Regions from separate parts of the Mesorhizobium sp. B2-4-19 genome, predicted to be linked through region 1. Evidence: predicted binding sites of a transcription regulator. Region 1 holds the regulator's gene; the other holds the start of a gene.

Region 1 (6,768 bases):
GGATCCAGCGGCTCGAAGAGCATGATGGGCGCGCGCCAGGGCTGCGTCGTATCCGGATAGACCGGATGGCTGGCGCCAAAATCGTGCAGGATGTCGCGTTCGACCGCCGCCTCGTCACCCGTCTTGACGAACCTGAGGAATCCGATGCCACGCAGGCCGGCGAAATTGCTGTCGATGTCCAGCGCGTTGAAAAACGCCTTGAACTCGCTCTGCGAAATATCCCCATTGCGGGCGTCGAACAGGGCCTGTGTCGACCGCAGCAGCGACAAATGCAGGTCGACACGGCTCTCGATCCGGTTGAGGGCGTCGTCGGCCGCCGCTTCGAACTTGATGCGGGAGGCTTCCTGCGTCGCGAAATAGGCGAACCCCGCCATGGTCATGCTGATCAGCGCTACGGCGATGAACGCAACGATTGGAAAAAGTTTCTTCAACGGATGATGCGGTCCATGGGCAATACCGGACCTTTATGGGCAAGTCATCAGGCCAACACAATGGCAAGGCCAAGCCATCGCGATCACTGGCATATCGCGTGTGCGGCAACCGGCCATGCCGATCAGCCCATTTCGGGCCGTCGGCAGGTCTCAGGCGGCGATCTTCAGCGCGCCCGGCCCGGGGATGGCGCCCGGAGGACATTTGCCCAGGATGATCATGCCGAGCACCTCGTCCTGGGTGACATCGGTGGTGCGCGCGGTGCCGACGACCTGGCCGTTCTTCATCACGCAGACCCGGTCGGCCAGCTCGAAGACATCGTGGATGTCATGGCTGATCAGGAAGATGCCGATACCATCGGATTTGAGCTGCCTGACCAGTTCGCCGACCTGCGCCGTCTCCTGCGGACCAAGGGCTGCCGTCGGCTCGTCCATGATCAGGATGCGGGCGTTGAACAGGATCGCGCGCGCGATCGCCACCGACTGGCGCTGGCCACCCGACAGCTTGATCACCGGCTCCTTGAAGCGCTGGAAGCGCGGATTGAGCCGGCCCATCACCTTGCGCGCCTCGGCCTCCATGGCAACGTCGTCGAGCGTGCCCCAGCCGGTCATCAGCTCGCGGCCGAGGAACAGATTGGCGGCGGCGTCGACATTGTCGGCCAAGGCGAGCGTCTGGTAGATGGTTTCGATGCCGTATTTCTTGGCGTCTCGCGGGTTGGAGATCGAAGCCTCCTCGCCATTGACGAAGATCTGGCCGGCATCGCGCTTGTAGGCGCCCGACAGGATCTTGATCAGCGTCGATTTGCCGGCGCCGTTATGGCCGAGCAGCGCCACGACCTCGCCGGGGAAAAGATCGATCGAGGCATCGTCGACGGCGCGGATGCCGCCAAAGGCGATCGAGATGTTGCGCATGTCGATCAGCGGCGTGCCATTGGGGGCAGTCGCGGGAGCGATTTTGTCGGCCATGATCGTTTCTCCCCTAAACCCGCTTGCGATAGACGGTGTCGAGCCACACCGCGATGACCAGCACGGCGCCGACGACGATGCTCTGCAGTGGCGAGTCGATGCCGAGCAGCACCATGCCCGACTGCAATGACTGCATCAGAAGCGCGCCCAGCATGGCGCCCATCACCGTGCCGGAGCCGCCGGCGAGCGACGTGCCGCCGATGACGGCCGCGGCGATGACCAGAAGCTCGTCCAGCGTGCCCAGCGCATTGGTCGACGCGTTGAGCCGGGCCGACGAGATCGCCGCGCTGACCGCCGCCAGCACGCCCATGATCATGAACACCTTCATGGTCACCCAACGGGTGTTGATGCCGGCAAGTTCGGCCGCCTCCGGATTGCCGCCAATGGCGAAAACATAACGGCCGAAACGCGTGCGCTTGGTGATGAAGGTCATGATGATGCCCACGGCCACCGCCATCAGCACCGGTATGGCAATGCCATGCGCGATGTACAGCCCGCCTTCGGGAACGGTAATGCCGTTCTGCTGGGCGTACTGGCGCACGATGCCGATCGGCCATGGATAGGAATTGGCGATCCAGACGGCGCCAAGGATAGCGGCGCAGGCAACCACGCCAAGCAAGGTCTCAGCCCAAACGGGGCGCAGCGGAAAGTGGAACCGCTTGCGCTGCGACCTGCCGTTGAGCAGCATGAAGGCGACCGCCACGCAGGCGACGACACCGACGATCCAGCTGGCGGTGGCACCGATCGAGCCACGTGGTCCGCCGCCCATCAGCTGGAAGGTCGTGTCGAGCGGCGCGACCGTGCGCCCGCTGGTGATCAGCCATGCCATGCCGCGCCAGACCAGCAGGCCGCCCAGCGTCACGATGAAGGCCGGCACCTCCATATAGGCGATGATGAAGCCCTGGAACGCGCCGATCAGCAGACCAAGCGCCACGCCGGCCGCCAGCGCGATGATCCAGAGCCATGGATTTCCAAGCTGGAAACCGACGACGCGGATCAGGAATTCGGCCTGCGCCACGCCCATGATCATGCCGATCACGCCTTCGACGGATCCGACCGAGAGGTCGATGTTGCGCATGACGATAACCAGCACCATGCCGGTCGCCATGATCGCGACCGACGAGGTCTGCACCGACAGGTTCCACAGATTGCGCGGCGTCAGGAAAAGCCCGCCCGACAATATATGGATGCCGACCCAGATGACCAGCAGCGCGCCGATCATGCCGAGCATGCGCGTATCGAGTTCGGTAGCCTTGAGGAACCGTCCGACGGCGCTGAGTTCGGATGCACGCGCCCTGTCCGCTGCCGTGCTGCCGACCGGTTGATTAGAGGTCGTGTCGGTCATGCTATCCTCCCACCGGTTTACCGTCTGGCGCGGGTTCCGAACATGGATGCTATTTGCTTTCCGCGGTCATTTGAAGCGGGAAGCCCCTTGAGAAACGCCGCGGCCTTTGGGCCGCGGCGTCGATATCGAACGGTATTGCGCCGTTTAGTTGCAGGCGGCGACGCTGCCGGCGGCGACGCCCGCGCAGACTTCGTCCTTCTTGATCCAGCCGGCGTCGATGACGACGTTGAGATTGTCCTTGGTGATGGCGACCGGGGTCAGGAACAGCGACTTGACGGTATTGCCGCCAGGCGTCGTGAAGTCCTTCACACCGGCGATATCGGTCATCTTCTTGCCGTCGGCCAGCTGCGAGGCGATCTCGGCGGCGTTCTTGCCGAGTTCGCGCGCGTCCTTCCACACCGACACGGTCTGGGTGCCGAGCGCGATACGGTTCAGCGCGGCATGGTCGCCGTCCTGCCCCGAGACCGGCACGGTGCCGGCAAGCCCCTGCGCCGTCAGCGCCGCGACGACGCCGCCGGCGGTGCCGTCATTGGCCGCGACGACCGCGTCGACCTTGTTGTCGTTGGCGGTCAGGAACTGCTCCATGTTCTTCTGGGCGTTGGCAGGCAGCCAGCCGTCGGTATAGGCCTCGCCGACATTCTTGATCTTGCCGCTGTCGATGGCAGCCTTGAGCACTTCCATCGAGCCTGCGAACAGGAAGTCGGCATTCGGATCGGCGCCCGAGCCCTTGATGAAGACATAGTTGCCTTCCGGCTTGGCCTTGAACACCGCGCTGGCCTGCAAACGACCGACTTCCTTGTTGTCGAAGGTCAGGTAGAAGACGTCCTTGTTCTCGATCAGGCGGTCATAGCCGACGACCGGAATGCCTTCGTCCAGCGCCTTCTGCACGGCCGGGCCGATGGCCGAGGCATCCTGGGCCAGGATGATCAGCGAATTGGCGCCCTGCGAGATCAGGCTCTCGACATCGGTAAGCTGCTTGCCGGGATTGGACTGCGCGTCGGCGGAAATGTACTTGTCGCCGGCGGCCTCGATCGCCTTCTTCATGGCGGCCTCGTCGGTCTTCCAGCGCTCTTCCTGGAAGTTGGACCACGAAACGCCGATGACCTTGTCCTTCGCCTGCGCGACCGACGCAAGCGTCAGCGACATGGCGACACCCGCCAGGATGGCGGCCGTGAATCTCTTCATGATATTCCTCCCTGCGCCGCGTATGGCGCGACCAAACTGGCCCTAAGGCCGGCACAGAGGCCCTATTTTTTCGAGCCTCGAAAAAACACTGAGCCAACACCGGAACGCTGTCAACAACGATTCTGATGGATTTTGATGTCCCTCTGAATTTTTTTCGAGCTTCGCAATAAATAAATGACAGCACCGGCCGCTTCTGCCAGTATTTGACCGTGTCGCCGGCAGCGTTCGAGGAGGCCGGAAGAACCGCGGCGACCGGGAGGATGTGAAAAAACATGTCGGTCGGAATCCGCCACGACGATCTGCGCCGGCGCAACCGGGCGATGGTGATCGCGGCCGTGCGCCAGGCTGGCCGGCCCTCACGCACCGAGATCGCCGCGACCACCGGCCTCAGCCATTCGACCATATCGGCGATTTCCTCCGACCTGATCGGCGAAGGCATCCTGGCCGAGGGCAAGCCGAGCGAGGCCGGCGCGCTGAAACGCGGCAGGCCGCAGGTCGGGCTCGGCCTCAATCCGGAGGCCGCGGCTGTGATGACCGTGGTGCTGTCGCTGAATTTCCTGTCGGTCGCAGTCATCGACTATGCCGGCCAGGTGATATCGGAAGAACAGCGCCGGCTGGACACGCTGACCATGTCGCGCGAGGCGCTGATCGGCGAATGCGTGGCCATCGTAAGGCGGCGCCTCGAGGATCCCGACATTGACGTGCGCAGCGTCGCCCGCATCGCGCTGGCGATCCAGGGCATCACCGATACCGAGGCCCGGGCGATGCTGTGGTCGCCGATCACGCCGCAGACCGACATCGCCTTCGCCGACATACTCGAAGCCGAGTTCGGCATCCCCGCCACCATGGAAAACGACTGCAACATGATGGCGGTGGCGCTGCGCAGGCGCGATCCCGAGCGCTACCGCGACGACTTCATCGCCATCCTGCTTTCGCACGGCATCGGCATGGGGCTGGTGCTGAAGGGCGAGCTGTTCACCGGCACCCATTCCTCGGGCGGCGAGTTCGGCCACATGATCCATCGGCCCGGCGGCGCGCTCTGCCGCTGCGGACGGCGCGGCTGTGTCGAGGCCTATGCCGGCAATTACGCCATCTGGCGCAATGCCAGGCAGCTCAGCGAGGACACCGAGCCTGTGGCCGATGTCAGCGACGCGCAGATGCGGGCGCTGGCCACGACGGCACGGGAACGGGACGGGCCCGAGCGCGAAGCCTATCGCAAGGCCGGCGAGGCGCTGGGTTACGGCCTCGGCAGCCTGTTCGCGCTGATCGATCCCGCGCCCGTCGCCATGGTCGGCGTCAGCGCCGCCGCCTTCGACCTGATCGAGCCGGCATTGCGCGAGGCGATCGCCCAGACCGCCGGTGGCCAGCACTCGGAATCGATCTCCTTCGACACCGAACCGAACGAACTGCCGCTGATCCGCGAAGGTTGCGCCATGCGCGCGCTGACCTTCGTCGACCAGGAGATTTTCGCGCCCGGCGTGCAAACGAAAGCAGGCCCCGCCGCGAAGAAAAACGTTGCCTGAGTCAGGTCGTGCTCAATCCTCGCGGATCGCGTAGCCCGCCCCACGGATGGTGCGGATGACATCCGGCATGCGGCCATTGTTGACCGCCTTGCGCAACCGGCCGACATGCACGTCCACGGTGCGCTCGTCGATGTAGATCGTCTCGCCCCAGACATTGTCGAGCAGCTGGCTGCGCGAGAACACGCGGCCGGGATGGCGCATCATGAATTCGAGCAGGCGGAATTCGGTCGGCCCGAGCCGGATCTCGCTCTTCTTGCGGTAGACCCGGTGCGATTCACGGTCGAGCACGATATCGCCGACCTTGAGCACGCTCGACAGCACTTCCGGCTTGGCGCGGCGCAGCAGCGCCTTGACGCGGGCCATGAATTCCGGCGTCGAGAACGGCTTGACCAGATAGTCGTCGGCGCCGGTGGAAAGCCCACGTACACGGTCGCTTTCCTCGCCCCGCGCGGTCAGCATGATGATCGGCAGCCGCTCGGTCTCGGGCCGCATTCGCAACCGCCGGCAGAGTTCGATGCCGGATACCGCCGGCACCATCCAGTCGAGCACGAGGAGGTCGGGCACGTTCTCCTGCAGGCGGATTTCGGCTTCGTCGCCGCGTGTCACCACCTCGACCTGGTAACCCTCCGATTCCAGATTGTAGCGGAGGAGCACGCCGAGCGGCTCCTCGTCCTCCACCACCATGATGCGTGGTGCGATCATCGATTGGTTACCCCTGCGCTCTCAGGCCGCCGGCGCCGACATCGCCGTCTCGTCCTGTTTTGGACGGTTGGCGGGCAGCTGCGTGCCGGTCAGGACATAGTACGCATTCTCGGCGATGTTGGTCACGTGGTCGCCGATGCGTTCGAGATTCTTGGCGCAGAACAACAGATGCGTGCAAGCCGTGATGTTGCGCGGATCTTCCATCATATAGGTCAGCAGTTCGCGGAAGACGGAAGTGTATTTGACGTCGATGCGCTCGTCGTCGGCGCGCAGCTTCGCCAGTGCCGCGGCATCGCGCGCCGCATACTCCTCGATGACGCCCTGCACCTGGATCAGCACCAGCTGCGCCATGGCGTCGATGGAATGCGACAGGTCGCGCGGCGTGGCGCTGAGGCCTACAGTACCGACGCGCTTGGCGATGTTCTTGGCAAGGTCGCCAATGCGTTCGAGGTCGCCGGCCATGCGGATCGAGCCGACGACATGGCGCAGATCGTCGGCCATCGGCTGGCGCTTGGCGATCAGCGTGATGGCGCGGTCGTCGAGCTCGCGCTGGCGCGCATCCATGATGGCGTCGTCGGAGACGACGCGCTGGGCGAGCGCATTGTCGGAGTTCAGCAGC
Region 2 (6,768 bases), on a different contig from region 1:
TTTTCCGCCGACCAAGACGGTCGCGTCACCTACATCAACGCCACGCTCGCGGAGTGGCTGGGCATCGATCTTGCCAGCTTCACACCCGGCGCGGTGACCTTGCCGGATATCGTTGCCGGCGACGGCATGGCTTTGGTGCGCTCGGTCAAGGCCGACCCCGGCACGACGCGCAACGCGGTCATCGATCTCGATTTGACGACGATGACGGGAGAGGCGCTGCCGGTGCGCTTCATGCATCGCGTTTCGGCCAGTCGCGAAGGTGTCGGCGGTCCGACACGCACGATCGTGCTCAACCGCACGCAAGGCGAGGATGCCTCGGCCGATCTGCGCGCCTCGGAAGTGCGCTTCACCCGCTTCTTCAACTCGACGCCGATGGCGATCGCGGGAGTCGATGCCAGCGGGCGCATCCTGCGCACCAACGCCCCCTTCCTGTCGCTGTTTTCCTCGGTCGTCGACCGGGACGCCGTGGATCGCCGCGTGCGGCTCGATACGGTGATCCACGAGCGAGAGCGTCCGGCCTTTGCCGCCGCATTCGAGAAGGCCCGGCAGCGGCAGGCCGACATCGAGCCGATCGACACCGTGCTGCCCGGCAACGAGGAGCGGCACATCCGTTTCTACGTCAATGCCGTCGCCGACGGCACCGGCGGCGAGGGCGCAGAGGAATCGGCCATCGTCTACGCCGTCGAGACGACCGAGCAGAAGGCGCTCGAAGGGCAGATGGCGCAAAGCCAGAAGATGCAGGCGGTCGGGCAACTCGCGGGCGGCATCGCCCACGACTTCAACAATGTGCTGACCGCCATCATCATGGCGTCGGACCTGCTTTTGACCAATCACCGGCCGTCGGACCCGTCCTTCCCCGACATCATGAACATCAAGCAGAACGCCAATCGGGCGGCTTCACTGGTTAGGCAGTTGCTGGCCTTCTCGCGCAAGCAGACGCTGCGGCCGGAGGTGCTGAACCTCACCGACGTGCTCGCCGATCTCAGGATGCTGCTTGCCCGCCTGGTCGGCAACGACATCAAGCTGAAGATCGACCACGGCCGGGACCTGTGGCCGGTCAGGGTCGATATCGGCCAGTTCGAGCAGGTGGTGGTCAATCTGGCGGTCAATGCGCGCGACGCGATGCCCGCCGGCGGCGATCTCACCGTGCGCACCCGCAACGTCACCGCCGAGGAGTGCAAGACCTTCTCCTATCGCGAACTCGCCGCGGCCGACTATGTCGTGGTCGAGGTCGAAGACACTGGCAGCGGCATCGCGCCGGATGTGCTGAAGAAGATCTTCGAGCCGTTCTTCACCACCAAGGAGGTCGGCAAGGGCACGGGCCTTGGCCTGTCCATGGTCTACGGCATCATCAAGCAGACCGGCGGCTTCATTTTCTGCGATTCCGAGGTCGGCAAGGGATCGACCTTCCGCATCTTCCTACCGCGTCATATCGCGGAAGCGAAAAAGGCGGCCGAACCCGGGGAAACCCCGAGTGCCGCGCTGGTCAAGCCGGTCGATAGCACCAAGGACCTGTCGGGGTCAGCCACGGTGCTGCTGGTCGAGGACGAGGATGCCGTGCGCATGGGCGGCATGCGGGCGCTGACCTCGCGTGGCTATACGGTGCACGAGGCATCCTCCGGCGTCGAGGCGCTGGAAGTCTTCGAAGCCCTGGGCGGCAAGGTCGACATCGTCGTCTCGGATGTCGTCATGCCGGAAATGGACGGGCCGACCCTGCTTGGCGAGTTGCGCAAGCGCCAGCCGGATATCAAGTTTGTGTTCGTGTCCGGTTATGCCGAGGACGCATTCGCCAGGAACCTGCCGGCCGACGCGCATTTCGGCTTCCTGCCGAAGCCGTTCTCGCTCAAGCAACTGGCGACGATCGTCAAGGATATGCTGGAGTCCTAATTTAGCTTTCTCCAACGGTCTGCCTTGCACAACGCCCGACAGCGCCATGATTGCGGGCGAGAGGGCAGGCGGGCTTGGGGGAGCGGCGATTGACGCCACACATAGCGGCAGGCAAGGGCGATTACGCCGAAACGGTGCTGTTGCCGGGCCGGCAGGGGGCGCTCGGCGGCGATTGCCGTCCTCCCGGACCGCTTGCGAAGCGCGCCAGGCGCTCCGCATTTTGTCGGATATAGGTCAGGCGCCGACCGGCTGGCCGTCCTTACGTCGGATGGCGACCACTGACGGCCTCGGCGGCTGGCCGTCCTTGAAATCGGGCCACAAGGACTGTGCCTTGTCGAGCGTCTCGGCATCCTCGGACGGATGCTGGACCGAAAGGAACAGCGTCGTGCCATCCGGCGTGAAGCAAGGGCCGGTGGCCTCCGCGCCATGCGGGCAGGTGAACAGCAGCTTTGGCAAGCCACGCGCAGGGCCTTCGGTGTCGACGCCATAGACGCCGTCCGGCAGGTCGAAATCATTGGCGCCGTCGGTCGCCACCCAGAGCCGCCCGGCCGGGTCGAAGGTGATGTTGTCGGGGCAGACGAACCAGCCATTGTCCGAGGTGTCGGGGTGGAAGGTAGCCCCGACCTTGGCATCCTTGGGATTGCCGCAGAGCACGAACAGGTCCCAGGCATATTTGTCGGCGGTGTGGTCGGCCTCGATGCCGCGGCCGCCGGGCGGGATCAGTTCGACGATGTGACCCCAGAGGTTCTCGGGCCGCGTGTTGGCCGGATTGACCTTGGATTCGTCGCGCTTCTTGTTCTTGGTCATGACGGCGTAGACGCGGCCGGTAACCGGATTGGTCTCGATATCCTCCGGCCGGTCCATCGGGGTCGCACCGAGCGCGTCGGCGGCAAGGCGCGTCTTCAACAGCACTTCGGCCTGGTCGGCAAAGCCGCTCTCGGCGGTGAGCTTGCCCTGGCCGTGGAGCAGCGGCAGCCATGTCATGGAGCCGTCGGCGTCGTAACGGGCGACCGAGAGCACGCCATCATCGAGAAGGCCGTTGCCGGAAGCCGGGTTCGCCTTGTCGTAAGCCTTGTTCGAGACGTAGCGGTACATGTATTCGAAATAGTCGTCGTCGCCCATGTAGACGACGATGCGCCCGTCCTTGTTGAGGACGACCGTAGAGGCCTCATGCGACATGCGGCCAAGGGCGGTGCGTTTCACCGGCTTCGATTGCGGATCATAAGGGTCGATCTCGACCACCCAGTCGAAGCGGTTCGGCTCGTTCGGCTCCTTGTCGATGTTGAAGCGGTCATGGAAACGGCCACGGCCATAGATGTCGGAGCCATCGAAGCCGTAGCGGTCGAGAATGTCAGCGGTCGGCGCCTTTTTTGGGTCACCGCCGAACAGGTCGGAAACGCCTTCCTCGCAGGTCAGCACGGTACCCCAGGGGGTGAAGCCGCCGCTGCAATTGTAACTGGTGCCGAGCACCTTCGTGCCGGTCGCATCGGCGGAGGTCTTCATCAAGGCATGGCCGGCCACCGGTCCGGAAACGGTCATCTCGGTGTTCGCCGTGATGCGCCGGTTGAGCGGGCTGTCCACGACGGTTTGCCACTTGCCGTCCTTGAGCATGATTTCGACGATCGAGTGGCCCATCGCCGCCAGGCCAAGATCGACCTGTTCCTTGCTCATCGCCTTGCCGGCGCCGTCCTCGGTCATGCCTGGGAACATCACATTGGGCGAGATGTATTCGTTGTTGACGCAAAGCAGACCGTGGTCGGAGTTCACCGAACCTTTGGGCAGCGGCAGGAAGGCGATGTAATCGCAATTGTAGCCGAAGCGCTTGTCCTGATCGTCGGCGGCGACCTTGTTGCCGTCGAAATCCGGCATGCCGGCGACAAGCGGATCGCCCCAGCGCGCGACGATCGTGGTTTCATAGCCCTCGGCGGCGGCGTGGGTCTTGTCATAGACGCGCTTCAGTTCGGGAAAGCCGAGTGTGGAAAGTGTCGCAGCCGCATGCGTTTCGCCGGCAAACAACGAACCGACAAAGCTGCCGCCAGCGATCAGGGCGCCGGATGCCAGGCTGCCTCTCAGGAGGGTCCGGCGCGAGACGCGCTCGGCGATGATTTCGCGAATGACGGGGGAGGATGAAGACGGGAAATTGGCCATATGTCTGCCTCTCGATGTGGATGGGTGACGGCGCACCGCTGCCTATCCAGCTTCGGCAACATCCAGATGACACGAGAAGGCGGACACGGCTTGCGCGGCGGCGCCGCTCGAGGGCAGACCTACGGATTGCTCCCCCGGGTGCAGGTCGAGGCGGTGAAGGCGCCGTCGGGCTGCTTCATGATGATGTCGAAGGAGGGCGGGTTCTGGCCATCCAGCGTTGCCTGGGTCATCGACAGCGAGTTGCCGCCCGTGGTGTAGCCGCCGAGTGGGCCCAGCCAGGAGATCTCGCCGTTTGCATTCATCTGATAGTTGTAAGCCTGCGGGGCAGTCCCGAAGGTTACGGGGCCTGTATAGACGTTCCCCTTGATGGTGATGTCGCCGAGGTCGAGGAACATGCCGAGCAGGTAGACTTCGCAGTGATAGGTGCCGTCAGGCATCTTGCCGTCGCTGAAGTCGGCCCGTGCGGCGCCGGTCGCTGCCGCCAGAAGCGCTATGCCGACAAAAATGCGTGAAATCAGGGATGTCATGACGTCGCTCGGTTGAGCAGCGAGCTTGCCCTATTTTTGCGCTGTGCTGCAACATTGTCGCTCCCGCCTCGCGCGCTGAGGTCAAAATCTAGGCATTTGACGAAATTGGGCAAAAATTAGGCAGATATTATATGCACTGCGCAAATTTCTCTCAACGAATTTTTAACCGGCTCTCTTTGATTTGTTCAGTCTAATATAATAAATGCTTGATAGTGTTTGGCTATTTGCTGTTTTTCAGCATCCCGGATGCGGTTGGCATGGGTGTTGCATTGTATTGTTGCGGTGCAATCAACCAGCTTGGGAGACTTCCGTATGAGGGGTAATTTCTCGACAATAACAAAAATGTTTTCGGCGAGCGTCGTTGCCGCCGGCCTGTTGATGTCGGCTCCTGCGAGGGCGGCCGACGATACGATCAAGGTCGGTATTCTCCACTCGCTGTCGGGGACCATGGCGATTTCGGAGACGACGCTGAAGGACGCCATGCTGATGCTCATCGATGAGCAGAACGCCAAGGGCGGCCTGCTCGGCAAGAAGCTTGAAGCCGTCGTCGTCGATCCGGCTTCCAACTGGCCGCTGTTCGCCGAAAAGGCGCGCGAGCTGATTTCGAAGGACAAGGTCGCGGCGGTGTTCGGCTGCTGGACCTCGGTGTCGCGCAAGTCGGTGCTGCCGGTGTTCTCCGAGCTCGACAACATCCTGTTCTATCCCGTCCAGTATGAGGGCGAGGAAAGCGAGCGCAACGTGTTCTATACAGGTGCCGCGCCCAACCAGCAGGCCATTCCGGCGGTCGACTACCTGATGAGCGAGGATGGCGGCTCGGTGAAGCGCTGGGGGCTGGAAGGCACCGACTACGTCTATCCGCGAACCACCAACAAGATCCTCGAAGCCTATCTGAAGGCGAAGGGCGTCGCGGCCGAAGACATCATGGTCAACTACACGCCGTTCGGTTTTTCCGACTGGCAGACCGAAGTCTCGGCGATCAAGAAATTCGGCTCGGCCGGCAAGAAGACCGCCGTCGTCTCGACCGTCAACGGCGACGCCAACGTGCCGTTCTACAAGGAACTCGGCAACCAGGGCATCAAGGCCGAGGATATCCCGGTCATGGCCTTCTCGGTCGGCGAGGAAGAGCTTGCCGGTCTCGACACCGCGCCGCTGGTCGGGCATCTCGCCGCGTGGAACTACTTTGAAAGCGTCGACACGCCCGAGAACAAGAAGTTCATCGCCGACTGGCACAAGTTCATCAAGAACGACAAGCGCACCACCAACGACCCGATGGAAGCCCACTATATCGGCTTCAACATGTGGGTGAAGGCGGTCGAGAAGGCCGGCACCACCGATCCCGACAAGGTCATCGACGCCATGGTCGGTGTGTCGGTTCCGAACCTGACCGGCGGCTATTCGACGATGATGCCGAACCATCACATCACCAAGCCGGTGCTGATCGGCGAAATCCAGGCCGACGGCCAGTTCGAGACGGTTTCGCGCACGCCGGGACTGGTGATGGGCGACGAATGGTCCGACTACCTGCCGGACTCCAAGGACCTGATCTCCGATTGGCGCAAGCCCCTGTCGTGCGGCAACTTCAACGTTGCCACCGGCAAGTGCGGCGGCAAGGGAACGAACTGATCCTCCCCGGACTGACTTAGTCAGACCGCGCGCGTCCGGACGGTTTCCTCCACCGTCCGGACGCCCAATTCAACCTCCAAGGGTCGCCTGAAGCCGATGAGTCTGCTCCGCACAATTGGCCTGATGCTGCTGTTCCTGATGGCGACGCTGTCGTTGTCGGGCGCGGCGGAAGCCGACCTGCGTGGCCTCATCGCCAAATTCGCGACGGCCAAGGGTTTTTCGGAGACCGGATCTGCCATCCATGAACTGGCGGCCACCGGCGATCCGGTGGTCGAGCGGCCGCTTGCCGCGCTCGCCGACGGCAACCTCTATATACGCAAGGCCGATTCCCTGGTCTTCGTCGGCAAGGAAGCGGGCGAAAGCGTCCAGCTTTCCGATCCGCTGAGCGGCGAAGCGTCCGGCGAGGCGGCCAAGGGCGACATCACCAAGATCAAGGTCAACAATTCGCTACGCCGTGTCATCCGTGACGCGCTGGGCACGCTGACGCTCGGCGCCAAGGACCCGACTGTCCGCGTCGCCGCCGCCGACACCATCTTCAAGACGCCCGACGCGGCAAATATCGAACCGCTCGACGCGGCGATCG

The links. Region 1 encodes PhoB, which activates phosphate uptake and scavenging genes when phosphate is short. Its sites were predicted from a motif close to TGTCATNNANCTGTCAT; they were not measured.
Region 2: a site for PhoB is predicted at 4,091-4,107, ahead of FJ546_RS21390 (PhoX family phosphatase). Genes of this name have one in related genera too.

The regions. Positions count from the first base shown of each region.
Region 1 covers NZ_VFUV01000016.1:80,257-87,024, forward strand. The annotation lists gene FJ546_RS23605 (CHASE domain-containing protein) at 1-431, opposite strand, end outside; gene FJ546_RS23610 (ATP-binding cassette domain-containing protein) at 582-1,394, opposite strand; gene FJ546_RS23615 (sugar ABC transporter permease) at 1,408-2,739, opposite strand; gene xylF (D-xylose ABC transporter substrate-binding protein) at 2,884-3,924, opposite strand; gene FJ546_RS23625 (ROK family protein) at 4,197-5,447, shown strand; gene phoB (phosphate regulon transcriptional regulator PhoB) at 5,460-6,149, opposite strand; gene phoU (phosphate signaling complex protein PhoU) at 6,171-6,768, opposite strand, start outside.
Region 2 covers NZ_VFUV01000013.1:112,501-119,268, reverse strand. The annotation lists gene FJ546_RS21400 (PAS domain-containing sensor histidine kinase) at 1-1,887, shown strand, start outside; gene FJ546_RS21390 (PhoX family phosphatase) at 2,122-4,035, opposite strand; gene FJ546_RS21385 (hypothetical protein) at 4,155-4,562, opposite strand; gene urtA (urea ABC transporter substrate-binding protein) at 4,875-6,185, shown strand; gene urtB (urea ABC transporter permease subunit UrtB) at 6,282-6,768, shown strand, end outside.